4 regions of the Komagataeibacter medellinensis NBRC 3288 genome follow, and region 1 is predicted to be linked to each of the others. Evidence: riboswitches for the same ligand, from Rfam matches in the RefSeq annotation. Region 1 holds a riboswitch; each other region holds the start of a gene.
What was found. Region 1 has a riboswitch for cobalamin ahead of GLX_RS15220 (uroporphyrinogen decarboxylase/cobalamine-independent methonine synthase family protein). Riboswitches for the same ligand answer to the same signal wherever they lie in the genome.
Positions count from the first base shown of each region.

Region 2: it holds a riboswitch for cobalamin, as region 1 does, so the genes downstream of both, GLX_RS06340 (TonB-dependent receptor plug domain-containing protein) here and GLX_RS15220 (uroporphyrinogen decarboxylase/cobalamine-independent methonine synthase family protein) in region 1, are expected to answer to the same signal.
Region 3: it holds a riboswitch for cobalamin, as region 1 does, so the genes downstream of both, GLX_RS06295 (hypothetical protein) here and GLX_RS15220 (uroporphyrinogen decarboxylase/cobalamine-independent methonine synthase family protein) in region 1, are expected to answer to the same signal.
Region 4: it holds a riboswitch for cobalamin, as region 1 does, so the genes downstream of both, GLX_RS06365 (carbohydrate porin) here and GLX_RS15220 (uroporphyrinogen decarboxylase/cobalamine-independent methonine synthase family protein) in region 1, are expected to answer to the same signal.

Region 1 covers NC_016037.1:137,349-144,906, reverse strand. Annotated here, with positions in the region: gene GLX_RS15240 (TonB-dependent receptor plug domain-containing protein) at 1-1,654, shown strand, start outside; gene GLX_RS15235 (ABC transporter substrate-binding protein) at 1,656-2,495, shown strand; gene GLX_RS15230 (FecCD family ABC transporter permease) at 2,513-3,499, shown strand; gene GLX_RS15225 (ABC transporter ATP-binding protein) at 3,496-4,254, shown strand; cobalamin riboswitch at 4,323-4,560, shown strand; gene GLX_RS15220 (uroporphyrinogen decarboxylase/cobalamine-independent methonine synthase family protein) at 4,597-5,679, shown strand; gene GLX_RS15215 (aromatic ring-hydroxylating oxygenase subunit alpha) at 5,687-6,775, shown strand; gene GLX_RS17655 (DUF2147 domain-containing protein) at 6,846-7,319, opposite strand.
Region 2 covers NC_016027.1:1,382,799-1,390,421, reverse strand. Annotated here, with positions in the region: partial or broken gene GLX_RS17100 (aspartyl/asparaginyl beta-hydroxylase domain-containing protein) at 1-224, shown strand, start outside; gene GLX_RS06350 (cobyric acid synthase) at 511-1,965, opposite strand; gene GLX_RS18945 (DUF6925 family protein) at 1,970-2,941, opposite strand; cobalamin riboswitch at 3,039-3,257, shown strand; gene GLX_RS06340 (TonB-dependent receptor plug domain-containing protein) at 3,377-5,476, shown strand; gene GLX_RS06335 (ABC transporter substrate-binding protein) at 5,490-6,317, shown strand; gene GLX_RS06330 (FecCD family ABC transporter permease) at 6,350-7,321, shown strand; gene GLX_RS06325 (ABC transporter ATP-binding protein) at 7,318-7,623, shown strand, end outside.
Region 3 covers NC_016027.1:1,375,725-1,381,671, reverse strand. Annotated here, with positions in the region: gene GLX_RS06320 (uroporphyrinogen decarboxylase/cobalamine-independent methonine synthase family protein) at 1-750, shown strand, start outside; gene GLX_RS06315 (aromatic ring-hydroxylating oxygenase subunit alpha) at 758-1,849, shown strand; gene GLX_RS06310 (DUF2147 domain-containing protein) at 1,917-2,393, opposite strand; gene GLX_RS06305 (hypothetical protein) at 2,515-2,880, opposite strand; cobalamin riboswitch at 2,989-3,223, opposite strand; gene GLX_RS06300 (hypothetical protein) at 3,418-3,774, opposite strand; gene GLX_RS06295 (hypothetical protein) at 3,878-4,363, opposite strand; cobalamin riboswitch at 4,601-4,846, opposite strand; cobalamin riboswitch at 4,974-5,215, shown strand.
Region 4 covers NC_016027.1:1,392,452-1,402,247, forward strand. Annotated here, with positions in the region: cobalamin riboswitch at 87-320, opposite strand; gene GLX_RS06365 (carbohydrate porin) at 469-2,112, opposite strand; cobalamin riboswitch at 2,267-2,498, opposite strand; gene GLX_RS18415 (hypothetical protein) at 2,622-2,795, opposite strand; gene GLX_RS06375 (IS701-like element IS1452 family transposase) at 3,237-4,487, opposite strand; one part of gene GLX_RS17110 (IS5 family transposase) at 4,597-4,918, shown strand; one part of gene GLX_RS17110 (IS5 family transposase) at 4,918-5,354, shown strand; gene GLX_RS19330 (hypothetical protein) at 5,377-5,532, shown strand; gene GLX_RS06390 (carbohydrate porin) at 6,170-7,702, opposite strand; gene GLX_RS06395 (GntT/GntP/DsdX family permease) at 7,702-9,045, opposite strand; gene GLX_RS06400 (SDR family oxidoreductase) at 9,448-9,796, shown strand, end outside.

The DNA of each region.
Region 1 (7,558 bases):
GTTCGATGCCGGTCAGTTTGTAACCGACGGCATGGGCCGGATCGAGATACTGCGTGGGCCTCAGAGCGGCCTGTACGGCGCCGACGCCATGGCGGGGGTTATCGACATTACCACGGCACAGGGGCAGGGCCGTTTCAAGCCGTTTGTCCGTATCGAAGGCGGTGGGTATGGTACCTTCAATCAGACCTTTGGCGCACGCGGCAGCAAGGGACGTTTTCATTATAATGTAGAATTCTCCCATTACCGGATGGACGGGTTCAACAATATCCCTTCCTATATCGAGCGTTATTATGGGGCCAACCGGCAGCAGCGGCATGAAGGCAACCGGAATGACAACCGTGGCGTCAATATCAGGCTGGGTTATGACGTCACCCATAATTTCGATCTTGGCCTGACCGCACGGCTGATACAGAGCAATTATCATTCCTACTCTCTGTATGACCTGCAAAGTGAAAATCTGTATGGTGATAAGGGTGTGCGGGAACAGAACAACCAGAACGAGGCCATCGTGCGCGGGACGGCCCATCTGGTTTCCTTTCACGGGCTTTTTGATCAGGTGCTTGGCCTTGGCTACATGACCAACCGCAACCGCTGGACGGAGACGGGCACGAGTTACGGCAGCCCGGTCAATCCAGACCCGGATTATTACCGTTCCAGCCGACTTAAGGTGGACTGGCACGGCACGTTCAATTTCAAGCAGTATGGCCAGCTTCTGATCGGTGCCGAACATTTCCATGATACGTTCAATACCAGCCATACGGCCTCAAGCATGTGGGACAGCGGATACGATACATCCGCCAGCATGGATACGACCGCAGGTTACGGGCAGTATCAGGGGAACTGGAACCATATTCTGTATGGTGCGGCCAATATTCGCTATGATGCCAATTCGCGCTACGGCAACCACGTGACATGGCGCGTGGCCCCGGCAATCCATGTGCCGGGCACCGGAACCATCATCAAGGCCAGCGCCGGTTCCGGTTTTCATGGTCCTTCGCTGTATCAGTTATTCGCAAATCAGGTGGGTGTGGGTTATTCGGAAAAGGGCAATCCCAACCTGAAGGCGGAACAGTTGATCGGCTATGACGCGGGTGTTGAGCAGAAACTGCTGCATGACCGTCTGAATTTCGGCGCAACCTGGTATGACAACCGGGTCAGGAACCTGATCCAGTCCTCGCTTTCGATTGATTCATCATATGACTACAACTACTCATACGCCAATGTGGCGAAGGCGCGGATGTATGGTGTGGAAGCCTTCCTGAACTGGAAGGCGCTGAGCAATCTGGAATTTAACCTGAGCTATACCTGGACCCACGCCCGGGATGAGACGAACGACGTCCAGTTGCAACGCCGTCCCCAGCACAAGTTCAATTTCAATACGACATGGACCCCCATTCGCGACCTGACCTTTTCGGGCAATATCCTGTATACTAGTGGCTGGCGTGATCTGCCGGTTATTGGCAGCGAGTCCTGCAGCACATGCGCCAAGGGGCATGGTTATTTCACCATCGACGTGGCTGCCAATTACAAAATCAACCGCTACGTTTCCGTCTATGCCCGCGCCGACAACCTGCTGAACCGCCAGTTCGAGGACCCCATCGGCTATCTGCAGCCTGGTCGCGCCGGTTATGGCGGCTTCATGCTGAATTATTGACATGAAAAGCGTGGTCGCAGGGATGATGGCGGGTTTCCTTGCCTGTGTCCCGTTGGCACCGGCATGGGCTCTCCCGCGCGTGGCTTCGCTTAATCTCTGCACCGACCAGTTGTTGCTGCTGCTGGCCGAACCGGGCCAGATCGTCGGTATTACGCCGCTCGCCCGGGATTGCTGGAGCGCGGTGCTGTGCGAACAGGCACGACAGGCTCCCGTATTGCGACCCACGGCGGAAAGCATCGTGGCATCCCATCCCGATGTCGTGCTGGGTGGCATCTATACCGCGGCCGTCGCGATGCAGGCGGGGCGGGAAGGGGGCGCACAGGTTGTAGCCCTGCCACCCGCCAAATCCCTGACGGATATTCCGGTCCAGATCATGACGGTCGCCAACGCCATCGGCGTTCCTGAGCGTGGGCAGCAACTGGCTATGGCCTTTGCCACGCGCCTGGCCTCCCTTTCAGTCGAGCGCAGTGCCACCGATCCTACGGCGGCCGTCTATGCTGCCAACGGCTTTGTCACCCATAAGGGCTCGCTTCCGGATGATGTCCTTGCCCATGCCGGCTTTCGTAATTACGCAACGATCATGGGGCACCAGTCATCTTCCCGTTTTTCCATGGAACTGCTGATTGCACGGCCACCCGATCTCCTGATCCTTGACCGTTCGGGGAAGGGAACGTCCCTTGCACAGTCCATGCTGGATCACCCGGCGTTGAAGCAGGCCTTTGCCGGGCCGCATCATCTGGATCTGCCCGCACGGCTTTGGTTGTGTGGCCTGCCACAGACACTGGATAGTGTCGTCATGCTGCGTAACGCACGGCACAACCTTGAAATGTCCGCCCCATGAAACCTGCCCATCAAACCATGCTGCTGAACGTCATGCTTCTGGCTGGTGTCATGGGGCTGTTTGTTACCTCGCTCATGTGGGGAGAAACCCGCATCATGTTTTCACATGCACTGGAGGACCTGCTGGCCGGGCGGCATACCGCAGGCGCGATCATTGTGGAGCGCCTGCGCCTGCCGCGTACCCTGCTGGCCATCCTGGTGGGCGGGACGCTTGGCCTGTCGGGGGCGGTTCTGCAGGGCTATCTACGCAATCCGCTGGCCGATCCCGGCATCCTGGGGGTATCAGGTGGAGCGGCACTTGGGGCGGTCAGCGTGTTCTATACCGGCCTCATGCAGGTGTCCATCGCGGCCCTGCCGCTGGGTGGGCTGACGGGGGCGCTGTGTGCGGCGGCCGTGCTGATGGGACTGGTGGGACGTGGTGGCACGCTGGTGTTGCTGTTGGCGGGGGCTGCACTCAGCAGTTTTGCCGCAGCCCTGACAGCACTGGTGCTGAACCTTGTGCCCAGCCCCTATGCGTCATTCGAGATCATGCACTGGCTCATGGGGTCGTTGACGGACCGGACCTTTACCCATGTCTGGATCTGCTTGCCGGGTGTGGTGTGTGGCACGCTGCTCATGCTGTCCGCGGGGCGTGCGCTGGATGCGCTGACATTGGGGGAGGATGTGGCCGCAAGCCTTGGCTTCCAGCTGCATGGCCCGCGCGGCGTCCAGACGCGTATCGTGCTGGGCGCGGCGCTGGCCGTGGGCTCATGCGTGGCGGTTTCAGGAGCGATCGGCTTTGTGGGACTGGTGGTGCCGCATCTGTTGCGGCCGCTTGTGGGATTCCAGCCGTCGCGGTTGCTCTTGCCGTCATTTCTGGGGGGAAGTCTGCTGCTGCTGCTGGCGGATATGGTGGTACGTCTGGTGGCGGTCGGGCCTGAACTGCAACTGGGCGTGCTGACCGCGCTTGTCGGGGCTCCAATCTTCTTCGCCCGCGTCATTATGCTGAAAAGAACCGTGTCATGATCCTGCTCCAGGCACGCGACGTGTCGCTCCGGCGCGGGGATCGGGCTGTTGTTTCGGCCGCGTCACTGACTCTTGCGAAGGGGCGGGTCATTGGCCTGGTCGGGCCGAACGGCGCAGGCAAAAGCACCTTCATGCGTCTGCTGACGGGGCTGGAGACTCCCGACTGTGGGGATGTCCGGCTTCTTGATCGCGACATGAGCCAGATCCCACCCGCGCTGCGTGCCCGACAGCTTGCTTTCATTCCGCAGGATGGGGGGACGCCGCCACCCATGCCGGTGCGTGCGCTGGTCGCGCTCGGACGCCTGCCGCATGGGCAGGCGGGCGATCATGCCGTCCGTCACCCGGCGGTGGGCCACGCCCTTGATGTCACCGGCTTGCAGGACCTGTGCACCCGTCCGGCCAGCCACCTGTCAGGCGGGGAGCGGGCTCGCATGAATCTGGCGCGTGCGCTGGCGACCGATACGCCGGTCATACTGGCGGACGAGCCGATCGCTGCACTCGACCCGGCGCATGCCCTATCCATGATGCAGCTTTTCCGCCAGCAGGCAGGGCAGGGAAAGGGGATCGTCGTCGTGCTGCATGATCTGGTTCTGGCGACCCGTTTCTGCGATGAACTGGTGCTGATGGATGATGGCGCCGTCATCCGCCATGGCCCGGCCCTGCAGGTGCTGGATGATGATATCATGCGCGTCGTGTACGGCGTAACGGTCCGACGGGTCGAGGACGCGGTCCTTCCGTGGTCCCTGTGCCGCTAACGTGTGCGGCCCGCTGGGACATCCTGCCCATGACACCTTGCGTCCGGCCGCCCGGTTCGGGCACAATGTTGTCTTATCAAGTCGATGGTCCCACGCGAGTGGGTTAATAGGGAACGCCGTCACGCTCCGGCCGGGTCATGAACCCGGGAGCCAAGTCGGAGGCTGCTCCCGCAACTGTAGGCGGTATGCCGCCGGTTCATTTCACCCGGACGGGGTGAGTCACTGTTTCCGAAAAGGAAATGGGAAGGCAGAACCGGCTGGCCATGATCCGTAAGCCAGGAGACCTGCCATCGTCATATATCAAGCCGTCGGACGGGATGTGCCGAAGGCGGGAGAAGCTTAATGCCGGTATGGCAGAAAGCCGCGTGCCATGATGGCACGGCCGAAGGCGTGCCTGCGCGCCAGTATTCCATAGATCACTTCCCGAATACCGCCAGACTGCTTACGGCGACACTTGGTTTTCCCGATGCTGATGAGATGCGTGGGGTGCGATGCCAGCACGCGGCAGGCATTTCCCATATCGCTACGGCCAATAGCCCATGGCGGGACAGAGTCGTGCAGACTGCCCGCATGTTTGGCGTGGGCACCGACAATACAGTCACAGCCTGTGATCCGATGCACGGCAATTACAGAAAGCCCATCCTCAGACCGGGGCAGGCGTTCCATCTTGCGCGCAACTGGCCCCGCGACGCATTTCTTGCAGCGGAACAACTGGGTATCAGCACCCGGCCTGTTCTGCTGGGGCCGGTCAGTTTCCTTGCGTTATGCGGCATGACAAAGGGAGACAGTGTCGGCCAGGGACTGATGCGCCTGCTACCCGCCTATATTGAATGCTTCGAACAACTGAACAACGCGGGATGCTTCTGGATCCAGATTGATGAGCCAATCCTTGCCCATCCTGGCCTGCCCGCAGCCACGCTGACCCATATGGACGTTGCTTGGCATGTCCTCAGTGAAGCATCAAGGGCCACGTCACTTGTTCTGGTCGGGGGCGGCGGGGGCTTCGGGCGACATCTTCCTTTTGTGCTGCAGCTACCTTTTGGCGGCCTGCATGTGGACGTTGTGCATGGCTATCGCGATTTCCCGTATGTCCTGCAGCATTTCCCGGCGTATCGCTGGCTCTCGCTGGGGCTGGTCGATAGCTGCAGCGCGGCGCCTACCCACATCGGCATGGCGCACGGCATCGTGGAACAGACGCTGCGTTCGCATCGGCCGGATCGTCTCATGATCGCGCCATCGGGTGCGTTAAGTGACAGCAATGCCCTGACCGATCCGGACATTACGAACGTCCTGCCGCAAAAAATGTCCGAAATCGTGGCCGTGGCCAGCCGACGCACGATAGCACGTCGCAGCGCATCCATCCGCGACTTTTGCGAAAATGATATCCGTTTTGTCCCATGCGCTGATAACAGCGTGAGACATTGAAAATATCATGACAGGAAATACATCGGAAGCAGCCATCCCGGATGGGGCTGCTTCGCCACATCCGGATATCCGTCGTGTCCGCAGCAATCCGGATTTCTGGTATCCGGTTGCATGGTCGCGTGAACTTCGTCGGGGCAGGACAATTGGCGTACGGTACGCGGGGCAACCCATCGTGGTGGTCAGGCCCGAGGCCGGGGCCATCTTTGCGCTGGATGATGTTTGCCCCCACCGGCAGTTACCACTCAGCAAGGGAGAAGTGTGTGGAGATTTCATTCGCTGTGCATACCATGGACTGAAATACAGTCGGCGTGGCCAGTGTTTTTCCCCCGGCATGAAGCTGGAAAATGAACCGCCACGACTGCGGACATGGGCATGCCGGGAGAAGGATGGCCTCATCTTTGTGTTCATGGGGGATCTGGAAAAATCCGATAGCATTGCGCTGCCGGACTTTCCGCGTGTCCGTGACCCCCATTACCGTACCCGCCGGTTTGGAAAAGTCGTGCAATGTCACTACAGCTTCATGCATGAAAACCTGATGGACATGAACCACCAGATCCTGCACAGCCGACTGGTCGGAGGCATGAAACCACGGTTTCTAGGCATGGATCGGGGAGAGGATTTTGTGGAGGCCCGCTATACCTTTGCCCGCACGTCTGGCAGGCAGCCGCTGAGCGAGGCTCTGATTTACGGGCAGCGTCGCAAGGATGGCCGGGATTTTGCCTATCGGGATGTCATGACCATCCGCACGCAGTATCCCTATCAGACATTGCGGATCGAGACGGAGGGGATTGATGAACCGGTCATGGAACTGTGGATTGCATATGTGCCACAGGACCGGGAAGAATTGATCAACCGGGTATTTGGCCTGCTCTCCATACGCAGGTTGAAAATACCATTTTTACTGGATCTGGCGTGGCCGCTGCTGATCGCCTTTACGGAGCGTGTTTTCACAGAAGATCGCGAAATTGTTGAACTGGAGCAGCAGGCCTGGCGGGAGCAGGACGGCGACCGGAATCAGGAGGTCTTTCCAGTTATCATGGCGCTGCGCCAACTGCTTATCCAGAATGGTATGCCGTCCCAGAAAGACGTAGGATAATAAACTGATAGATGCCCATGCCCCGTCTCAAGGCGCATGGGCATCTTCTCCTGACCAGGCACCACGCAGATCAGGTGCTCATTTTGCAGTTCGGGCCGATATGACCGCTATAAGGAAGCCATGTCTGTGTCTGTCCGAACATCGGAATCCCGAGATAGCCCCGTAACTTGAGTTGTCCGGACTGGTTAACCCACATGCGCGCTTGATACACATGATTGGTATTGGGGTCGAGAATGGACCCGTTCCACCGGTCTGGTTGATCCGGATCCGGCACGAAGTCCCGCAGCATGGGCAACCCACATTCCGAACGGCCCGTCTGGTCGCGTGGGATGTCATCACTATAGTTCAGGCCAACCAGCTTTCCACACAGATGGTCGCCACACCGTGTGATCTCGAAAACACCCTTGTGATTTCTGGTGACCCATTGCCCCAGAACGGCGGGCGGAACTGTTGTCGCTGGAGGAACTTGTGCGTGAACAGCAGCCCCTCCAATCATGATACTGAGTATTAGCGAGACACAGGTTGCTTTTTGCGCAATATTCATGATGTGTCTTTCGTCGCTTCGTACATGACTAAAATTATGGGACATCGGCGGATCTATCGGGGAATTCGGATCGAAAAGCGCATGATTGATGCCCCGAGATGCGCGCCATGGGAATGAGCGGCGAGGGTGCTATCTACGCCATGGACGTTTTCCATGATAGCCTTGTCGCGCCTGCTGCCCATTGCTGCACCGGCTTGAAGGGCCCAGTAAGGGTCTTCAGCAACATGCGGGCGTCCCGT
Region 2 (7,623 bases), on a different replicon from region 1:
ACAAGGATTGCTGGATACGGATGGACGATCAAATATTATGCTGGTAGCATGGAAGATGTATCCTGTTTGATGATACATATCCCCATGAAGTCCAGAACAATATATCAGGCTACCGGGCAGTATTTATTATCAATTTTGAACGACATACATACAGAGCTGGTTTTCTGGTTCAGGATATGCATTCTCAATGCTATTCCTTATTCGGTATTTGTGCAGGAAACTGAAAATAATCTGACATATTGGCATGCCTTCCATCGTAAGATATAGCCCGACGGAATGCCATCCAGCAGGGCTGAGCGTTTGATTCGGTCGTGACAACAGCAGACAGGCGGGCAAGGAATGATAGAGTGTAAAAAATGTGGCGCTGAATTTTCGTGTCAGCCTGAAGGTGCGTGCTGGTGCATGGAAAAACCCCGTGGCCTGCCGGTTCCAACGGATGACCAGGCAGGATGTCTCTGTCCTGCCTGTCTGAATGCCCTGACGCAACAGGATACAGAGATCGAAAGAAGGTCATCTGGCAACAGCCAGTAGCCCCTCAATATCCAGCCTGCTTTCCATGGTGGCCGCGACGGTTTCAAGGGCGTGTTCTACGCGTGCTGTATAATCCAGTCCGTCCGAGTGTGTGCCCCATCTGTCCAGCCATGCGGCGCGCTGACCAGTCATGTCAAACAGACGGTGTACGTAGCAACCTGCAATACGACCGTCTGGGCTTATCGCACCATCGCGCCGCCCATCGTCGCGTTTGATCAGGGGAATAACCCGGCTATGGGAGCTTGCTGTCTCTCCACAATGAATTTCGTAACCACTGAATCGCGTGTTATCGGAAAGGGTTATCCCCGATGTCTGATTGATCTTCTTATCATGGGTCAGGACGGTATTAACTTCCAGAAGTCCAAGTCCCGGTACCGTCGTCGGGCTTCCCTCTACACCATCGGGATCATCTATGGTTTGTCCTAGCATCTGATAACCACCGCAGAGACCGAACACATATCCACCCCGCCTGACGTGCCCTGCGAGATCAATATCCCATCCCTGCTGCCTGAAAAACCGCAGGTCCGCTATTGTCGCCTTGCTACCTGGAAGGAACACGACATGAGCAGACGCAGGAAGGGGGTGCCCTGGCCTGACCCGTATAATCTTCACATGTGTTTCGCCTTCCAGCGCGTCAAGATCATCGAAATTGGCGATGCGCGGCATAAGGGGGACGGCGATCTCGATCCGTGATGTCGAAGAACAGCCGACATCATCGGGAATACTGTCTTCAGATGGCAGGTCACGTATACTGTCTATCCAGGGAAGAACGCCCAGCCCCTTCCAGCCGGTAAACCTTTCTATGAAATCATATCCAGACTGGAAAATGCTGGCGTCTCCCCGAAGGCGATTTATAATAAAACCCTTGATCAACTCCCGGTCAGCCGGCTCAAGAATGGCATGGGTGCCAACGAGTGATGCGATAACGCCGCCCCGGTCTATATCGCCTATCATGATGACCGGAACATTCGCGGCTCTGGCAAAACCCATATTGGCGATGTCGCCCTGACGTAGGTTGATTTCCGCGGGGCTACCTGCGCCTTCGACAATCACCAGATCGGATTGGCCACATAATGTTTCGAAAGCGGTCAGAACCTCGGGCAGGAATGCAGCCCGACCGCTGATAAAATTGGAAGCATGCAGGTGCCCTTGTGCCTGTCCACGCACGATAACCTGCGCGGTATGATCGCTTTCCGGTTTCAGAAGAACCGGATTCATAAGGGTGGAGGGGGCAACACGACAGGCGTACGCCTGAAATGCCTGCGCCCGGCCGATTTCGCCACCATCTATCGTTACGGCAGCATTGTTTGACATGTTCTGGGGCTTGAAGGGCCGGACTGTCAGGCCCCGATTGGCAAAAACCCGGCATAAACCAGCTGTCAACACGGACTTGCCTACATCGGATCCCGTACCTTGCAACATGATCGCTGGCATGAAGTCACCCGCAATCCGTAGCGCTCTTGAGCGTATCGACAGGCATAAACTGCTCCATGCCCTTGTGACCCTGGGCTGCCATACGGAGCAGTTCGATATGCATGCGCGCACGACCACGTCTCGTGTCCGGTATTTTCATATTTTCCGGTGTTCCATGTTGACGAACATGAGCCCGGAATGCGCCTGAGACCTGCAGGTCTTCCTGCTTGCCGAATTCCTCAAGCAGCGGCAGAAAGGACAGATCGGCCAGACGGTCATAATCATAGGAATCATTATCGGACGGTCTGAATGGCGCCGCCGGATGAAGCGTGAGGAAGGGCTGCCAGCCTTCCGGAACAGGATCAAGGGCCGAACAGGACCGCCTCAGTTTTACCAGTTTTGGTAACAGGTGGGTATGGGCACCGAGCGGAGAATCTTCATCAGGTTTGGGAATGGGCTGGTAAACCTCCAGCCTGCCAGCTGGTGAAAGCATGACCCTGTGGGGCTGGGCTTCCATCAGAAGCGCAAATGCTTCTGTAATGACGGCCAATGGGTCATCCGTGTGAACAGCAAGAGCTTCGACCAGGCGGGCATTTTCTGTCCGTACGCACATCCGGACCTGGCCCACGCCTATTCCCAGATCAATCAGCCATGCATCACGATCTTCTGGCCGGATGGCTTCCACATCCTTTCCCAGAACCATCAGGGTATGTCTTCCGGTCAGTTGTAACGGGCCGCAGAACGCCATGCTGTGCCGCCAGCGTCTGCCTTTTCCAACAAGGGAATCCCACGCAATGGCATGCAGGGGACCGTTGGGACACAAGCGTATGGCGCCGCGTTGGGTGACGATCTCCAGCCCGTCGAAACAGGGGGTAACGCAGACCTTGTCTCCCGGGACATGATGGAATTCGCCAATCGCACCAAACGTACCAATGCTCCAGCCGTTGCGGAGATCCAGCGCTAGCGAAGTCAGCATGGCAGGCGTAATATGTTTCATCGGAAATATCCTGTGATTCATCAATCTGGCTGAAAATAACGGCAATCCTGATAGGATACTGAAAGATTGAATGCGGGTTGACAAGAACGCCCCATCCGATCAGAACCGTTCCGACGGTGTCCCCTTTCGGGGGGATGAAAAGGGAACAGAGTGCGGATCACGATCCAAGGCTCAGGCTGCCCCCGCAACTGTAAACGGTCTGTCCTTGCAATACCGGATGTCTTGATCCGGGCCACTGGAAACCACGGTTTTCCGGGAAGGTTAAGCAGGATGTCACGCCGTGAGCCAGGAGACCTGCCGTTATGATGGTTGCGACCGGGAACTGTCGGGCGGGGTGTCCTGACGGTGTGGTGTTACGGGCTTCCCTGCGGATTGGAAGCGCTGTGGCAGCGCGCTCTCGTGGCAACGATGATGTGACCGCGAGATCTGAACCAGATGATCCTATTCCGTAATCTGCTGATTGCTTCCACCACGTTGATGACCATGGGAACTGCAGTGGCGCGTGCTGATGATTCAGTCAAACAGCATAAGCCGCAAAAACCGTCCGCCAACCAGTACGTCGTCGAGAATAAAAAATCGAAAGCCGTTGTTTCTCTGGGAGAGACTGGCCTGCCCGAACTGATCAGCGTCAGTGCAGCACGTCGGCCAACTTCCACTGATGATATCGGCACCAGCATGACCATCATCACCGAAAAGCAGATCCAGACCCAGCAGCGGCGCAGCCTCACGGATATCCTGATACGTCAGCCTGGCCTGAACGTGGTGCAGACCGGCGGCCCGGGAGGCACTTCATCCATCTTCATGCGCGGCAACAATTCGAACGAAGTGAAAGTCCGCCTGGATGGCATGGACATCAACGACGGCAGTTCAACAAGTGGCATGTTTGATGCCGGTCAGTTCGTAACCGATGGCATGGGACGGATCGAAATTCTGCGGGGCCCGCAAAGCGGTCTGTATGGTGCGGACGCCATGGCAGGGGTCATTGATATTACCACGGCGCAGGGACAGGGACGCTTCAGGCCGTTTGTCAGGATTGAAGGCGGTGGTTACGGCACCTTCAACCAGACCTTTGGTGCGCGCGGCAGCAAGGGGCGGTTCCATTATAATGTTGAGTTCTCCCATTACCGGATGGATGGGTTCAACAGTATCCCCTCCTATATCGAACGATATTATGGTGCTGACCGGCAGCAGCGCCATGAGGGCAACCGCAATGACAACCGCGGCGTCAATATCAGGCTGGGTTATGACGTAACCCGCAATCTTGACCTTGGCCTGACGGCACGCCTGATACAGGGTAACAACCATTCATATTCATTGTATGATCTGCAGAGTGAGAACCTTTACGGCGATAAAGGCGTGAGGGAACAGACCAATCAGAACGAGGCTATTGTGCGTGGAACGGCCCATCTGGTGTCATTCCATGGACTGTTCGATCAGGTGCTTGGTCTTGGTTACATGACCAATCGTAACCGCTGGACCGAGACAGGAACAAGTTACGGCAGTCCGATCAATCCCGACCCCGATTATTACCGTTCCAGCCGACTGAAGGTGGACTGGCACGGCACGTTCAATTTCAAACAGTATGGTCAGCTTCTGATCGGGGCCGAACATTTTCACGACACGTTCAACACCAGCCACACAGCCGCCACTATGTGGGATAGTGGATACAATACATCCGCCAGCATGGATACGACCGCAGGCTACGGGCAGTATCAGGGGAACTGGAACCATATTCTGTACGGCGCCGCCAATATCCGCTACGACGCCAACTCACGTTATGGCAACCACGTGACATGGCGTGTCGCGCCTGCGATCCATGTGCCGGGCACAGGAACGATCATCAAGGCCAGCGCCGGTTCGGGATTCCACGGCCCATCGCTGTACCAGTTATTCGCCAATCAGGTAGGCGCGGGATATGCGGAAAAAGGTAATCCGAACCTGAAGGCTGAACAGTTGATCGGCTATGACGCGGGGGTGGAACAGAAACTTTTGCATGATCGACTGAACTTCGGCGCGACATGGTATGACAACAGGGTTCGGAACCTGATCCAGTCCTCGCTTTCGATTGATTCGTCATATAACTACAATTATTCCTACGCCAATGTTGCGAAGGCACGGATGTATGGCGTGGAAGCTTTCCTGAACTGGAAGGCGCTGAGCAATCTGGAATTCAATCTCAGCTATACCTGGACCCATGCCCGGGATGAAACCAGTAACGTCGAACTGCAACGCCGTCCGCAGCACAAGTTCAACTTCAATACGACATGGACCCCTATCCGCGACCTGACATTTTCTGGAAATATCCTGTACACCAGCGGATGGCGTGACCTGCCGGTCATTGGCAGCGAGACGTGCAGCACCTGTGCCAAAGGGCATGGATATTTTACCATTGATGTGGCCGCCAACTATAAAATCAACCGCTATGTCTCCGTCTATGCCCGCGCCGACAACTTGCTGAACCGCCAGTTTGAGGACCCGATCGGCTACCTGCAGCCGGGGCGCGCCGGTTATGGCGGGTTTGCGTTAAATTACTGACATGAAAGGCATGATGGCAGCGATTGTGGCCGGTTTTCTCGCCTGTGTCCCCTTGACGCAGGCTCTGGCGCTGCCACGCGTGGCTTCGCTCAATCTCTGTACCGACCAATTGCTGCTTATGCTGGCTGAACCGGGCCAGATCGTGGGGATCTCGCCACTGACCCGGGACTGCTGGAACGCGGTATTGTGCGAGCAGGCACAACATGTTCCGGTATTGCGACCCACGGCGGAAAATGTCGTGGCATCCCATCCCGATGTCGTGTTGGGCGGCGTCTATACGGCGGCCGTCGCGATGCAGGCGGGACGGGAAGGGGGCGCACAGGTGATCGCATTGCCGCCCGCCAGATCCCTGACAGACATCCCGGCCCAGATCATGGTGGTTGCCAACGCCATCGGTGTCCCTGAACGGGGACGACAACTGGCCATGGCCTTTACCACGCGCCTGGCCTCCCTTTCGGTCGCGCGGAGTTCTACCGATCCCACGGCGGCTGTCTACGCCGCCAATGGTTTTGTCACCCATGCGGGTTCGCTCCCGGATGATGTCCTTGCCCATGCTGGCTTTCGCAATTACGCAACGCTCATGGGACATCAGGCATCTTCGCGCTTTTCCATGGAACTGCTGATCGCGCAGCCGCCCGACCTGCTGATCCTTGACCGCTCGGGAAAGGGCACGTCCCTTGCCCAGTCCATGCTGGACCATCCGGCGCTGAAGCAGGCCTTTGCCGGGGCGCATCATCTGGATCTGCCCGCACGACTGTGGCTGTGTGGCCTGCCGCAGACACTGGACAGTGTCGTCATGCTGCGTAACGCACGTCACAACCTTGAAATGTCCGTCCCGTGAAATCAACCCACAAGACCCTGCTGCTGAATGTCATGCTCCTGATTGGTGTTATTGGCCTGTTTGGCGCGTCGCTTATGTGGGGAGAAACCCGCGTCATGTTTTCGCATGCGCTCGCGGACATTCTGGCGGGGCGGCACAGTGTCGGGGCAATTATTATAGAGCGTCTTCGCCTGCCGCGCACGCTTCTTGCCGTGATGGTGGGTGGGACGCTGGGCCTGTCGGGTGCTGTGCTGCAGGGATATTTGCGCAATCCGCTGGCCGATCCCGGCATTCTGGGGGTATCGGGGGGGGCAGCACTGGGGGCAGTCAGCGTGTTCTATACCGGCCTCATGCAGGTTTCCATCGTGGCCCTGCCACTGGGTGGCCTGACGGGCGCGTTGTGTGCGGCTGCTGTGCTGATGGGACTGGTGGGACGCGGGGGCACGCTGGTGCTGCTGCTGGCGGGGGCGGCGCTTAGCAGTTTTGTGGCGGCCCTGACGGCGCTGGTGCTGAACCTTGTGCCCAGTCCCTATGCATCATTCGAGATCATGCACTGGCTCATGGGGTCGTTGACGGACCGTACTTTTACCCATGTCTGGATCTGCCTGCCCGGTGTTGTGTGCGGCACCCTGCTCATGCTGTCTGCGGGCCGCGCGCTGGATGCGCTGACATTGGGGGAGGACGTGGCGGAAAGCCTTGGGTTCCGGCTGCGTGGCCTGCGGGGTATCCAGACGCGTATCGTGCTGGGGGCGGCGCTGGCCGTGGGATCATGCGTGGCGGTTTCGGGGGCGATCGGTTTTGTGGGGCTGGTGGTGCCACATCTGTTGCGACCGCTGACGGGATACCAGCCATCGCGTTTGCTTGTACCATCGTTTCTGGGGGGCAGTCTGCTGCTGTTGCTGGCAGATATGGTGGTGCGTCTGGTGGCGGTCGGCCCCGAACTGCAACTGGGCGTACTGACGGCGCTGGTCGGCGCGCCGGTTTTCTTTGCACGGGTCATCATGCTGAAAAGAACCGTATCATGATCCTGTTGCAGGCACACGACGTTTCACTCCGGCGTGGAGATCGGGCTGTCGTCTCGGCCGTGTCCCTGACACTTGCGAAAGGGCGGGTCATTGGCCTGATCGGGCCGAATGGCGCAGGGAAAAGTACTTTCATGCGCCTGCTGGCAGGGCTGGAAGTTCCCGATTGTGGGGATATTCGGCTTCTGGATCGCAGCATGGGCCAGATTCCCCCGGCGCTGCGCGCCCGGCAGCTTGCCTTCATTCCGCAGGACGGGGGCTTACCACCACCCATGCCAGTGCGTGCGCTGGTCGCACTTGGGCGT
Region 3 (5,947 bases), on a different replicon from region 1:
AACTGGCCTTACGACGCGTTCGTCGCGGCGTGGCGGCAGGGTATCACGACCCGGCCCATTCTATTGGGGCCAGTCAGTTTTCTCGTCTTATGCGGCATGGCGAAGGAAGACAATATTGCTCAGAGCCTGATGCGCCTGTTACCGGCCTATATTGAATGCCTTGAACAGTTGACCACTGCAGGGTGCTTATGGGTCCAGATTGATGAACCTATCCTCGCACATCCCGATCTATCGGCTGCTACACTGACCCACATTGACGTTGCATGGCGCATCCTGGCCGAGATATCAGGTGTTACGTCACTGGTTCTGGTGGGTGGAGAAGGAGGCTTTGGGCCGCATCTTCCGTTTGTGCTGCAACTGCCTTTCGATGGTCTACATATAGATCTGGTGCACGGTTATCGCGGTTTGCCTTATGTGCTGAAGCATTTTTCAGCGGATCGCTGGCTGTCACTGGGATTGGTCGATGCCTCTGGCACGGCACCAACCCATATTGGTATGGCCCGGAGCATTGTAGAACAGATATTAAACTCCCATCGTCGGGACCGTCTTATGATCGCGCCATCCGGGGCATTGGGTGGCACGGCGGGGCTGAATGAAACAGACGACCCGGTTATGCTGCAGCAGAAAATGTCTGAAATCGTGTCATTGGCCACTTCCTGTCAGTGGAGACGCCAGACAGAGCCCGTCCACGAATTTTGTGAAAACGATATTCGTTTTGTCCCATGCGCTGCCGACAGCGTGAGACATTGAACAGATCATGACAGGAGATATATCGGAAACAACCGTGTCTGAAATCGCAGCCTCGTCAGGTGTCGATATCCGTCGCGTTCGCAGCAATCCCGATTTCTGGTATCCGGTCGCGTGGTCGCGTGAACTGCGCCGGGGCAAGGCGATCGGTGTCCGCTATGCAGGACAGCCTATTGTCGTGGTCAGGCCAGATGCCGGAGCCATTTTCGCGCTGGATGACGTCTGCCCCCACCGTCAACTCCCACTCAGCAGGGGGGAAGTGTGTGGGGATTTTGTCCGCTGTGCGTATCATGGGCTGAAATACAGTCGACGCGGCCAATGCTTTTCCCCTGACATGAAGCTGGAACGCGAACCACCTCGGCTGCGTACCTGGCCCTGTCGTGAAAAGGACGGCCTGATCTTCGTATTCATGGGGGATCTGGAAAAATCCGATAGCGTACCCCTGCCTGACTTCCCGCGTGTCCGCGACCCGCATTATAGGACCCGCCGGTTTGGCAAGGTCGTGCAGTGCCACTACAGTTTTATGCATGAGAACCTGATGGATATGAACCATCAGGTTCTCCACAGCCGTCTGGTCGGAAGCATGAAACCGCGGTTTCTGGGAATGGAGTGTGGGAAGGATTTCGTGGAGGCCCGCTATACATTTGCCCGCACGGCCGGTAAGCAGCCGTTGAGCGAAGCCCTGATTTACGGACAACGCCGGAAAGACGGCCGGGATTTCGCCTACCGGGATGTCATGACCATCCGCACGCAGTATCCGTATCAGACATTACGTATCGAAACCCAGGGCGTAGATAAACCGGTGATGGAATTGTGGATCGCCTACGTGCCCCAGGATCGGGAAGAGCTGAGCAACCGCGTTTTCGGCCTGTTATCCATACGCAGGTTGAAAATCCCGTTTGTGCTGGATCTGGCATGGCCACTGCTGATCGCCTTTACGGAGCGGGTTTTCACTGAAGATCGCGAAATTGTCGAGCTGGAGCAGCAGGCATGGCGGGAGCAGGATGGCGACCGGAATCAGGAGGTCTTTCCGGTTATCGTGGCGCTGCGCCAGATCCTTATCCAGAATGGTATGTCGCCCCGGAAGGATGCCAGGGAGTAAACCGGTCGATGCCCATGCTCCGTCTTAATGCGCATGGGCATCTTCGCCTGACCTGGCACCATGCAGATCAGGTGCTCATTTTGCAGTCCGGGCCGATATGACCCTTATAAGGGAACCAGGTCTGCGTTTGCCCGAACATCGGAATCCCGAGATAGCCCCGTAACTTGAGTTGTCCAGACTGATTAACCCACATACGGGCCTGATAGACGTGATTGGTATTGGGATCGAGAATGGACCCGTTCCAGCGGTTCGGTTGATCCGTATCTTGCACAAAGTCCTGCAGCATGGGCAAGCCACATTCCGAACGTCCTGTCTGGTCCCGTGGGATTTCATCACTATAGTTCAGGCCCACCAGCTTCCCGCACAAATGGTCGCCACACCGTGTGATCTCGAAGACACCCTTGTGGTTTCTGGTGATCCATTGCCCCAGAACGGCGGGCGGAGCTGTTGTTGCTGGAGGAACCTGTGCGTGAACAGCAGCAGTTCCTCCAATCATGACACTGAAGAATAGCGAGACACAGGTTGCTTTTTGCGCAATATGCATGATGTCTCTTTCGTTGCTTCGCGCGTGACTGAAATTATGAAATATCGGCGGATTTATCGGCGAATTCGCATGGAAAAGCGCATGACCGATGCTCCGCGATGCATGCCGTAAGAATGAGCGGTTAGGGCACCATGGATGTTTTCCATAATGGTTCTGTCGCGCCCGTCATCTGCTGTCTGAAAAGCCCGGTATGACCTTTACCATCATGCGGGCGCCCTTGGCCGGTTAAATGTGCCGTGCCCGCAATATGCGCAAAACCAATGCCGGCACATTCTCCGCTACGTATCGAGACGGGATAGGTATGGCTGCCATATATCGGCGTGTCATGTCCCCACACGTCGCCAGAAGCCACGTCCGTCCGGCGCACGCTGAAGGAAATGTCGTCGGTGCTGGTGTCAGGAATATCAGCAGTATGAGCACATGTCCCTGAACCATACAGGGCGAGTGGACCGGTTGTCAGAAACGCGCCGGTCACATAGCGCCGCATTATGATGTCTCCACCAGAATTATGAAACATCTGGGGCATCGCTCAGTTATAATGGTCTTCCCATAACGCATGGGCAATCTCCTGCCTTCGGTGCATCCCGCCCGACGACGTGGTTTGCAGACGAGGGCAGGTCTCCTGGCTCACGGATCATGGCCTGCCAGTCCATGCCTTCCCATTTCCCGAAGGAAACAGTGGCTCACCCGCAGGTGAACGAACCGGTGGCATACCGCATACAGTTGCGGGAGCAGCCGCTGACTGGCTCCCGGAACAGAATTGTCCAGCCGGAGCGTTACAGCATTCCCTTTTAACCCGCTTGCACGGGGCCATCGTCAATCAAGAGTCTCATCTGATTATGCGCGAAGCGAAAGGAACGCCCAATTCCTCGAAACGCGATGCCGGTCTGCATGGAGCGAAGAGCTTGTTGATACTGATCAAACCGCTCGTCCCACCCCGATAACGCCAGATTCCTGAGTATCTTCACGCTTGTAACCGACAGGTGGGGTTACGCCGCTCATGCGGTGACCACTATGCTTTCAGTCAACCCTTTGGGCTTGGTATACCGTATAGGTGCATGGCGGCATCACGCGCGCCAATGGTCCAGTGTGCGGAAATATAGGCCTGAAGCAAAGCCATACGCGCCTCGATCCCGTGCGTGTTTGATAAATCGCAGGCTGTATCCACATAGGCCAGAGCCTCTGACAGCAGGGGCGAAAACAGTTCCTCCAGGTAGTTGCCCCGCGCCTTCGGCGCAGCGGGAAGCTGATCAGCGGGAGGTGCCAGACGAAGGAATGTTTCAAATCCATCTGCACGAATGCGGTCTTCCGGGTTTGGAACAGGGAGTTCCGTCCTGGCTATTGCCTGAATGACGTCTTCCCGGAGAGGTGCGGATTCCATAAGGCGGGATACCGATATGGAACGTCGACGTCGCCGCTGTTGTATGAGGATAAAACCCGGCGAAGGTACGGGAGAAGCCATCTTTTTTCTCAATCGGAATGGATTAACTGGAAAGGGCTGCATTGGACCGGTCTTCGTATGTCAGGATGCGGGCATCCTCGTCACGCCATGCTTCGATCATGTCAGGATTCTGGTTAAGCCATCCAATTCTCTCGGCGCAAGATACAGGAACTCTCAATTTTTGACCGCGCTGGTTATTCAGGATTATTCCGGTCTGCTGCAGGTGCCCATCTTGTATCCAGAGCAGACGTTTCTGGTTGGTGATCCCTAGTATCCGTTGCACCTGCCGCCGCGTAAATGGACGGGAAAACAGCGCGTTGATCTGTTTTTCCACTGAGTTGGCAATAGATTCCAAAGCGTCGGTCCTTTTACGCATAAGGACCGCTACAAAGCGGACGAAAAGCTGTTTTACCTCGGGCTGCCGCAGGCGAAGGGCCAAGGATTGATCAAGACATGCATCAGAAAACATACACATTGCGACAACCGGCTCTGGTTCTGTAACGGCTGCCATGCTCATATCTGTGTTCATGGATATTTCTTTTTTATCCAGAATAAAATGTAGGTACCTGTGTCACGAGGTCAGGAAATTACGTGCGAGTTATAAGCCGCCGGCCAGAAGGCCTACGAAGAGAACCTCTTTGCGAAGCCGGGATTTATCCGGGTACAGACTAATAATCCGCATATATAGGGAGCCTTGACAGGCACATCGATAAGCAAAAGAACGCGTCACGGCTGATCTCCTGCCGCCGGTCAGTCCCGCCCGGTGGCACGGTTTGCGACGGTAGCAGGTTTCCTGGCTCACGGATCATGGCAGTTCGGTCCTGTCTTCCCACTTCCCTTACTGGAAGCAGTGACCCATCTGACTGAATATCAGATGATTGGATCCGTCTACATACCGCCTACAGTTGCGGGCGCAGCCACCGACTGGCTCCCGGATCATTACAGATCCCGCCAGAGCTTACGGTATTCCCTATTACTCCGCTTGCGCGGCACCACCGACATAAAGGCTTGCTGCAATATGCGTCAGGTCTCGTGAGCTACGCAATATGGATTTTTCAAAAACCTGCAATGAAAGAGCATGGTGTCCTTCACACAGACGGGAAGCTGGCAGACTTGCACTGTGGGCTGGCCTGCGCCACACTACCTTTACATCACAAGGCCCCGTGCGAACGGGTTAATAGGGAACGCCGTGCGTTCTGGCAGGGCTTATCAGGGTCCGGGAACAAGTCGGTGGCTGCCCCCGCAACTGTAGGCGGAGAGATTCCGGATCGTATGTCCTTATGACAGGACCCGTCACTGGCTATGACGAACAGGCTGGGAAGACTGAACCGGTATTGACGACCCGTAAGCCAGGAGACCTGCCTTTGTGACGTAACCAGTTCTATCGGGCGGGGTGCCCGACAGACGGAGTGACGGCCATGTTTTCTGTTTTATCCGCAGCTTTCCCCATTCGCGTGTTCTTTTCTGAGCAGTGTTGAAGAATGACGTACGTCGGGCAATGGCATGTCGCGGGCCTACTCCCGTCAAACACTTCAAAGGAAACACGGGAAATGCATACATATATTGGCGGTAGCCAGCGAAACGGAACGGGTCGATCCTATTTTGGATCGGAAAGCCTGACCCCCGCACAGAAACGGGCTATTTTGTCCCTGCCAGAAGATGGTGGGTATGGAACCTTACTGGACGGAGGAAGTATCCGGTCATCTCTCGTATTGATGGGCTTTATCGCCGGTGGATGTTCGGCGCGGTGGGGCATGGAACGCTCCCGCCTTACCGAACGTGGCCGGGAACTGCGACACAAAATCGAAGGTCGCTGATTTTAGTAGTGAGGTTGTGTGACGCTACTGGCGGAATCGAGAATTGCATTGAGCCGAGGCTTCTACGGCATATTGTCAGTTAATGAGGATAATGATTGAGGCAAACCGAACGACTGCGAGGAAGGTTGATTTCGGTTTATCGTAGCGGGTTGCGATGACGCGGAACTGGACTTGTAACGGTTTTGTGCCGGTCATCTGGTAATCCCCTCATAAAAAGAGTGGCTTTTGAAAGAGAATTTTCTCAGCGTAAGGATGAGGAGATTCTGATGAAGAGAGATCGCTTTATTGATGCCCGG
Region 4 (9,796 bases), on a different replicon from region 1:
GTGAGAGTGGCGCGCCTGTCCGTGACAGGCAGGCCCGTGCAGTGGTGCAAAACTCTGCTCCTACCCCCGGTTCATCCCGCCCGGCGGCCGTGACATCGACAATGGCAGGTCTCCTGGCTCGCGGATTATCGCAGATCGTTTCTACCTTCCCGTTGCTAATACAACAGTGGCCCATTCCCCACAGAAAATGGACGACACGATCCCATACCGCTTACAGTTGCGGGAGCAGCCACCGACTGGCTTCCGGGACAAACCCTGCCGAAGCGGAACGGTGTTCCCTTTTCATCCGTTTGCACGGAACCACTGACTATGTAGAAGGCGAATATGCCATTCCCTTCCATTTTTTAGCAATGTTTTCCTTTCAATGCTGACCAGACAAATGAATACACTCAATGTCTGAACATGTTTGTACGTTCTGTATGATTCCACTATAATATAAATTAATACTCTCTATATATGTATTTCTGTCTAAAAAGTAATGCTACTGTGTAGACCAAAGATCGCTTCGTCACCCACACGGCGCAGACCGGTCCAGTCGGGCGTTCCACCCGAAGGGTGCCAGACGTACTGGAAGTCAGGCTGCATCACCATCCACGGCGTGACCTGAGCCTGATAGGTCAGTTCCAGGTGGTTTTCATTGCCCTGCACAAGCGTCTGCCTGTCTCGATCAAATTGCCGCAGGCCAGAACTGGCGCGACCGATGCCCCAGCCCAGACCGATCGTATCGTTGTTACGCCCCCTGAACGGCGCCTTCAGGTTCAGTCCTGCGTCAATGGCGAAGCTGATCTGGTTACGATCGCCGCCATTACCGGTGGCGCGCACGAACACACCCACCGAGCGGGCGGATGTTAACGAGGGCCGCCAGATCATCTGGTCAATGATGCCGTAGACCATCCAGTTACCCCGGTCCCAGCGCGGGGTCAGGTCGCTTTCGGTGCTGGCGGGATTGACCGAGGCCGCACCCAGTGAGCCACCATTGCGGTTGTAGCGGTAGTCGGCGAACTTCGCGGTATCATAGAACCCGCCCAGCTTGTACACGCCCGGCAGGCCGGGGTTCTTGGTCACGTTGGACATGTCGGCAGGCTGGGGGTTGAGCGCGTATTGCAGTTCGGTCATCAGCAGCGCCCCGGTGTTCATGTTGAAATTGGTACCGTTGGCGCCATCATAGGTCTGGCTGGTGGGGTCGGAATTGTAACCGCTGAGTGACCCGGTGGCCTGCTGGATGGGGGTGGAATTGTAACGGTTGCCCGGCGGGTTGTCGTCCGCTGCCGCAAACATGAAGGTGAACTTCTCGCTGGGCCGGTAGCGGATACGGATGGCGGGGGATGACAGCGGCCAGGACGGGCCGCCGCCATACAGGTTGACCGATGGCGCCATGGGCCAGCCGAAATTGGCGTTGAGGTAAAGCGAGGCGTAATCGCTGATCAGGAATTCGGTATCGAGATCCTGCTGCCCCACCTTTACATCCAGCTTGCCGCCAAGGAAGGACTGCTGGTACCACAGTTCGAACAGGCGGGTGGAGTGGTCGGCCTCGAACCCACTTATGGGGTTGAAGTTGGCCAGGTGGTCCTGCGAGATCGAGCGCCCGTGTATCTGCAGGGCGCTGACATTGAACAGGCCACCCTTCAGCCCGAACAGCTTTTCGGTATCGACGGTAAGTGTTGGCATGGTCACGCCATCATAGGACGGGCCGGTACCCGAGCCTGCCGCGCCATCATTACCCGAAGCCGAACCGCCAGTGCCGTTGCCCCACAGTTCATCGACTTCCTGGATGTCAAAACTGATGCCATGCCTGTACAGCCATGGCCGCGCGCCCCACATGTTGCCCAGCAGGTTGCCGCTGGTGTCCAGCCTGTCGCCATCATCGGCGGCGGCTTCGTGTGCTTTCTGCGCATCAGCCTGCGCGCGTTCGGAATCCCGCACGGTGGCGGGGTCGATCTGCTGGATCAGCGGTGTGGAATTGCCAAGGCGGGCGCGGTCTTCCTCGATCTGGGTCTGAGGGGCCTGAGCATAAGCGGCTGAATATGTGAAGAGGCTTCCTACCAGAGTGGAGTTGATAAAAAGCACACGAGCCGTGCGTCGCGTAACGCACGGAGAGTCAAGAAATGTCATGAAAAGAGCCTGTCGGAGAGCGTCGGTAAAAGAGCAACAATTCCGAATGCTGTCATTTCCCGAGCGGGAAACGAACACGCATGCCATCGCGACAGAGCGTCAAAGAAAAAAATGCATCACGCCTTGATCCGCCTCCGGCTCCACCCGCCCGGCGACATATCTGGACTCGACGGTAGGTCTCCTGACTCACGGGTCATCACGTTACGTCTGCCTTCCCAACCGAAGCCAGTGGCTGCTACCCAATTGGTAGCTGAGGACACAACGCTCGCCGTCTACAGTTGCGGGGGCAGTTATCGACTGAACTCCCGGGAAAACCTTCCCCAGCCAGAGTTATACGACATTCCCTTTTCACCCGTTCGCACGGGACCGTCGACTTGATAGGCAGCGTTATAAAAGTCTTACGTCAAAAAACGCAAGACAGGAGAATTGTAGAAACCATTCCCGATGGATATTGATCTCCTGCGCATGAGCATTTCACCTGTAACCACCATGATTTATGTCAAATTATGTCAAACGATACCCTCGATGTCGCGATCTTCGAGCACTCGGAAGACCCTGTCATAGGCATAGCCAGCGTCCATCGTTGCAATATCGATCGCTCCTCCGGTTATGGCTTCGATCGCATCGAGCCGCGTGGCGACGGCTATGCCTTCATTCTCCTCGCCAGCCGCGACCTTAAACATCCAGCACACCGCCAGCAACATCGTCTACAGCGGTATGCTGCCTGCAAGCTGACTCGAGCCGCTGGTTGCGGCCGTTGGTCGCCATCGTGGCATCCGGGTTGGTCACGCAGACCTTTTTGAACCTGCCGCTCTGCCGACCCTCCCGAAGCTCTTCGTTATCAGCACGCTCGACAGCCTCGACATGCCAGACGACGACTGTGTCCCGGCTGACATGTGCGCGGATCAGCGCGGCATCGATATGAACGACTTCGCCCGTCGCGATCCGAGCCTTGAGAAAGGCCTGGACGGTATGCTCAAAGATTCGCCAAAACCGTTGGACACCCTAGCACTACAGTTGCATTTTGTGTCGTGAGTGAGCGCGGATAGCACTGGCCTGATGCGTTCGTCGAAAGACGGACCATCTGAGGATGTGAGAGACGGGTAGTCTGCGTTGTGCAAGTTTTACGACGAGGCGCCTGATCTCCTGAATGGACCAGCGGACAAGGACTGTCGTGTTCTGAGTTGTGTTTTTTTCGGTTTCAGTGAGTTTGCCTGGTAACGGACACTGGCCATGACGGCATAGGCCAGCATGACCAGAGAGACGTGCCGATGCCAACCATGCCAGGAGCGGGTCTCGTTATGATCAAGACCAAATTCGTTTTTGGCCGTCTCGAACCCTTCTTCGATCCTCCAGCGCGTCCCTTCAACGTTCACCAGTTCCTGCGTGGTTGTCCCTTTCGGGCTCCAGGTCGTAAAATAGGCAAGGTCCCCGTCAGCGATGTTTCGGCGGATCAACAGGCCACGTGTCCATGGTCCGGCTATAGGGCAGTCAAATTCTTCAGCATCCAGATCAGCAAGCGGAAGATACGCCCAGTCATAAAGTCGCTCACCTTTTGTGCCGTGCCCCGCTGACAGACGACGCCAGGCCTGGTCTGGCAGTCCTGCTGCAATATCTTTCGCCTCTCCGGCAATCAGCGGTTCCGTTGCCCATGATCCGAACCAGTGATTGCCCTTGACCCCAAGCACATATCCAATTCCTGCCCGGCGAAGCGTGCGTTCTACGTCGCCCACGCCATACACGCTGTCTGCTGCAACCCAGCGGAACGGCACACCGGCCTCAATACTTCGCTCAATCATCATCGAGGCTAACGCCGGTTTGGTTGCAAACACCACGTCATCGGGAACGTGGGCCCGCTTCAGACGCTCAGGCTTTGATGTCCAGTCTTTCGGGAGATACAGGGCGCGGTCAATAAAGGCATGCCCCCGTTCCGAAACATAAGCGCCAAACACACCAATCTGGCAGTTCGTGATCTTGCCGGCAGATCCCGTATACTGCCGCCCCACACCGCAGGACGCCTGACCCTTCTTCAGAAAACCGGTCTCATCAATGACCAGCACGCCCTCTTCAGTGCCCAGATGCTCAATCACATAATCCCTGACGACGTCACGAAGGGCATCGGCATCCCAGTGCCCGCGTCCCAGAAGCGCCTGCTGCCGCCATGGACCAGGATCTCCTGCGGCTTCCGCTCGCATCCATCCCGTCTTGCGTGGTTCATTGCCAATCAAAACATCAAGAAAAGCACAGGCCGAATCTACGACACGTTTTTGCGTGAACAGCGGCGCCATCCGATCCTTGGCGGACCGAAGCGAGCGCGCCCATAATTCCAGCGTCTCTTCAACAGACGTACCGCCACTCATCATATCCTGAATCATGGTTACCCATAGATTCAGAACTCAACACAAAATGCAACTGTAGTGCTAGGCTCAGGACCCATTGATTTGTGTAGGGAATTTTGCTTCAGGTTCTGCAAGGAGACTGAAGATGAGTGACCTGTTTTGGCTGACGGATGAACAGATGGAGCGTCTGCGGCCGTTCTTTCCCAAGAGCCATGGTAAACCTCGCGTTGATGACCGCCGCGTGCTGAGCGGCATCATTTTTGTGAACCGCAATGGTATGCGCTGGCGTGATGCACCCCGGGAATACGGTCCGCACAAGACGCTCTACAACCGTTGGAAGCGTTGGGGCGACATGGGCATTTTCATGCGGATGATGGATGGCCTGTCTGCCGCGAAGGCTGAGCCTCAGACTATTATGATTGATGCGACCTATCTCAAGGCACACCGCACGGCTTCAAGCCTGCGGTTAAAAAAGGGGATCCAGGCCGCCTGATCGGACGCACTAAAGGGGGCATGAACACCAAGCTGTATGCGGTCACCGATCAGAACGGACGACCGCTGAGCTTCTTTATGACAGCCGGACAGATCAGTGATTACACCGGAGCCTCTGCTCTGCTGGACAACCTTCCCATGGCACAGTGGTTGCTGGCGGATCGGGGTTATGATGCTGACTGGTTCCGGGATGCCCTGGAGGAAAAAGGGATCAGGCCCTGCATTCCGGGAAGAAGATCCCGCGGAAAACCAGTCAAATACGACAAGCGAAAATACAAAAGACGCAACCGCATCGAAATCATGTTCGGCCGTCTCAAGGACTGGCGGCGGGTCGCAACACGCTATGACAGATGCCCGAACGTCTTCTTCTCAGCCATCTGCCTCGCTGCAACCGTCATCTTCTGGCTATGAGTCCTGAGCCTAGGAACCTCTGATTGAGACGGTTCGCCCAAGGGGCAAGACGCCACCCCATGATCTACAGCGCACGATAGCAGCGATTTTCTGGCATCATGGAAATGGTGCGAAATGGCGGAGCATCCCCGCTGAACTGGGTTTACGGTGGCGGGCAGCGCAACTTTTCATCCGCTGAGCGAAGCGCGGCGTTACGGGAACGCCTGCTCGAACGGGTTCAAGAACAACACGGAGTGGCGTTCGGAATGACTTTTCTGGATGGCACAAACATCAGGGATCACCACAAGGTGGCGGAAGCCCAAAAAAAGGGCCTCTTTCGAAGAGCGAGACCATCGTGAAGCACCTGGCCGCTCTCGCGGCTGCTATGGCACAAAAGTCTGCGTGGCGTGAAGGCAGATGGAAAGGCGCCTGGCTTTGCCATAGCCGCCCGGTCAGGCCCATGAACTGCCATTGGCGCAGTCCTGCTTGAAAGCCTTTCCGCCATTCCCCTGCGGGTTGTGACGGACACGGGCTATGCGTCAGAGGCCTTGCGTGAGCGTATCCGGAACATGGGAGGTTGGCCGACCATTCCCGCGAAACGACGGAATGCACCGGTCGCCTGCCCAAAATGGGCCTATCGGTGGCGACAGCCTGTCGAGAACCTCTGGGCTCGCTTCAAGGAGTAGCGTGCAGTCACAACCAGATATAAAAAAACAGTAACGTCGTTTCTCGCGGTCATCCGCATTGCTGCCGCAGCAGACTGAATTAAGTCCTAACAGGGCCTATCTGATACATTTATTTCACTACATTCAAAATACCATGCACTCTATTTTTCTTTACATCAACTGGATATGGCTTTTGAATCCTAACAATGCTGCATCACGCAGGTTGGATTGGGCATTGGGGTGAATATAGTATTCGAACAGTGGGGTGAAGATAACGCCCGGCATGACATGTATGGCATAGTTCGCTTCCATGACGATGGTATTGTGCTGCACGCCGGTTGCATGGTTGGGCAAGCTGCTTCTGTTACCGTTATTAATCATGTCCTGTTCCGCCAGCGTCACGCCATCGGCAATTCGTGTATAGGTCAGGGCAAATCCCATCGTGTCATACGGGCGTGTACGGAAGGCACCCCGATTGAGCAGCGCCGCGTAAACAAGATATTTGCGCAGTGATGTACGCGGGTCGTTATAGATCATGCCAGACAGCGCGGTCAGGCCAGAATCCTTATTATGGTAATGCAGCAGACGCTGGTCAAACATCATCCATGTAGACCACGACGCCCCATGCCGCTGCCGCTTGCGGCCTGTCAGGGCGTAAGGCGCGCCATTCACATCAAGGTAATTGTCATCCTGCGGCGTGCTGAACAACTGTGCACCGAATTTATAATGCCCCGGCAACGTGCCATGACGAAAAACAGGTTCCCACGCAGTTTCTATCGGCGCGGTATAACCGATGATGTTTGCACCATTGAACTTGAACCCGGTCCGGTGCTGGAATACCTGATAAATGCCGTTTTCAATCGGGTACAGCCCGGTCTGCACATAGACGGAGCGCGCGGGACGGCCACGCACACGGAACCCCCATGTGGATGCGGGATAGCCAGCTGCAAAATTGGTGTCGGTAATGCCCTTGGGTCGGCCGCAGATACTGCCGTTCTGGAAGTTGCAAAACAGGGGACTGGCCGCAAAATCCGATATTTCGGCCATGCGGCCTGCGGCAATTGCCAGTCGCCCGCCTAGAAGCGTTTCCTCCCCATAGGCATAGACAAGATGGACCACCACGTTACCGCCGCCGCCATAATCTTCCGATGCATGGTTCAGCCAGTCCCCGAACATGCGGTTGGCGGTTGTACCATAACGGCCAACGGTCACCATATGGGTTGCAAATCCGTGCCAGCCCGCCAGCTTGTCCCAGTCCATATCAAGCTGCATGGCATACTGTCCGGCATTGCTGGCACCCTGTTTGTAATTGCTGAACCCCGGTGTAGTCCCGCGCGTAGGTGGCGTTATGGCACCCGCGAATTCGTTGGTATTATCCACAAGGAAATTAATTCCCCGGCGGCGCAGCCACTTTGAGACAGGATTGGGCGCCACCGCTTCAGGTTGGGAAAATGGGGGCACCCAGGTCTTGTGCGAATCATGCTTTGGCAACGGACGCGACACCAGCAGGCTGGGGGCCGAACCAATATCACGATCCATGACCTGTGCCCTAGCGGGTACAGCCCCAAATAGCACACAGCCGAGCGCAAATGGCAGCGCATACACGGCCGTGCGCGCGACATGATGCATGCGACCGACTGGTGGGCGCGCTGCGCGCACGCACACCGGATTTGCGGTAGCAGGAAACATGATGATGCTCCCCATTAATGTACGAAAATCGACGCTATAAGGCAGAAGACCAGTCCACATACGGCAATCAGCGTTTCCAGGACCGACCATGTCTTGATGGTCTGCGGTACAGTCAGGCCCAGATATTCCTTGATCTGCCAGAAACCGGCATCATTCATCGGGCCGAAGGCAACCGATCCCGCCCCGGTCACCAGCACCATAAGTTCGGGTGAAACCCCTGTACTATGTTCCAAGATGGGGGCGACAATGCCGGACGCTGTAGCCATCGCCACGGTGGACGACCCGCACGCCACACGCACGATGGCCGCCAGAACCCATGCCAGCACCAGCAGCGGCATATGGGCGCTAAGGGCGGCATCGGTAATGGCGCGCGATACCCCGCTGTCAATCAGCACCCGGCCAAAGCCGCCGCCCGCGCCGATCAGCAGCATGATAAGCGCCGTGGGACCAAGGCATTCATTGGTAAAGCGCAGGATGGTGGCAGCCGAAAATCCCTGCGCCACTCCCAGTACGTAAAAGGACAGCAGCGTTGCCAGCACAAGTGCTATGTCCGTATTGCCCACAAAATGCAGCACGGTATTGGCCGTACCCTGTACCGTTGTGATCCGGTCGGCCATCGACCCGACCAACATCAGGACAACAGGCGAAAGAACGGTAAAAACCGTCAGGAAAAAGCCCGGCATATTGGCTGCCGGTTCGTGTTTAACGAACTGCTCCGCCAACGGGTTTACACCGGTCAGTTGCACGCGGGCAGAGGCAAAGCGGCCAAAGATCGGCCCGGCAATCACTGCGATGGGGGTACCAATTATGATACCCAGCATGATCGTATGGCCAATATTGGCGTGATACGCGCTAAGAGCCAGCAACGCTGCCGGATGCGGCGGAATAAGCGCATGCGTGACCGACAGCGCCGCCCCCATGGGCAATGCCACCCGCAGCAGAGGCATATTGGTACGGTCTGCCAGCACGAATACCAGTGGGATGAGCAGGACAAAGCCTACTTCAAAAAACACAGGCAGCCCAATCAGCAAGCCAATCACCATCATGGCCCAGTCCACGCGCTCGCGCCCCGCGAACCCGGAGATGGTCAGTGCAATACGGTCGGCTCCACCGGATTCAGCCAGCATCTTGCCCAACATGGTACCAAGCGCGATGACGGTGCCAACATGGCCGAGCACATGACCTGCGCCATTTTCAAAGGACGCAACGACACGATCCGCTGGCATGCCCGCAAAAAGGGCAAGGGTTATGGATACGATAAAAAGAACAATGAAGGGGTTCAGGCGGAACCGGGCAATCAGAACAATAACGGCCAGAATTGCCGTTACTGCAAGAGAGATGGCAAATGCTGCGCTCATCCCATCAATACTCCCAAGGTTTAACACAACGCCTAACGCCTGCGGTTGACGGGAAGATCAGGACATAAAGAAAATGTTATGAAAACATCTTTTGTCCGGCAATTGTTGCGATACCTACAGTAGGGCCTAAAATAAAAACAGACATCGCAATTTAAGATATACATGTTTTTACAGCCAAATTTTATAAATTGTGCAACGCACAATGTCTGGTGCAGGTTGAAGGGTCGAGGAACTGCTGAAGGGCGCTCTGCAAGATTTCCATAGATCACATGGAACAGCCCCATCGGGATGATCGTTTACCTGTCATGATCGCGTAGCTTTCCACACAGGGCCGAAGGACCTGCGGCACGATTGCCCAATCGCACGCGCAGACGTGTGAGGGCGTTGACGCATGGTCCTGTTATGGTCACGATCCTGATAACACGGACGGACATTATCATGCAGGACGACACTCTTTTTTCACTTGCCGGAAGACGGGCGCTTGTTACCGGAGCCTCCCGTGGCATTGGTCTGACCCTGGCGCGTGGCCTTGGCCGACATGGGGCGAGAATTGTGCTGAATGGCCGCCATCCCGAACCGCTGGAGGCCGCCCGCGACATGCTGGAACGCGAAGGGGTGGAAGCCGAGATCGCGGCCTTTGACGTGACTGGCCAGAATGCCGTTATTGCCGGGGTTGAAAAGATAGAAAGCGAATACGGGCCAATTGATATCCTGATCAACAATGCAGGTATCCAGCGCCGTGCACCGCTGG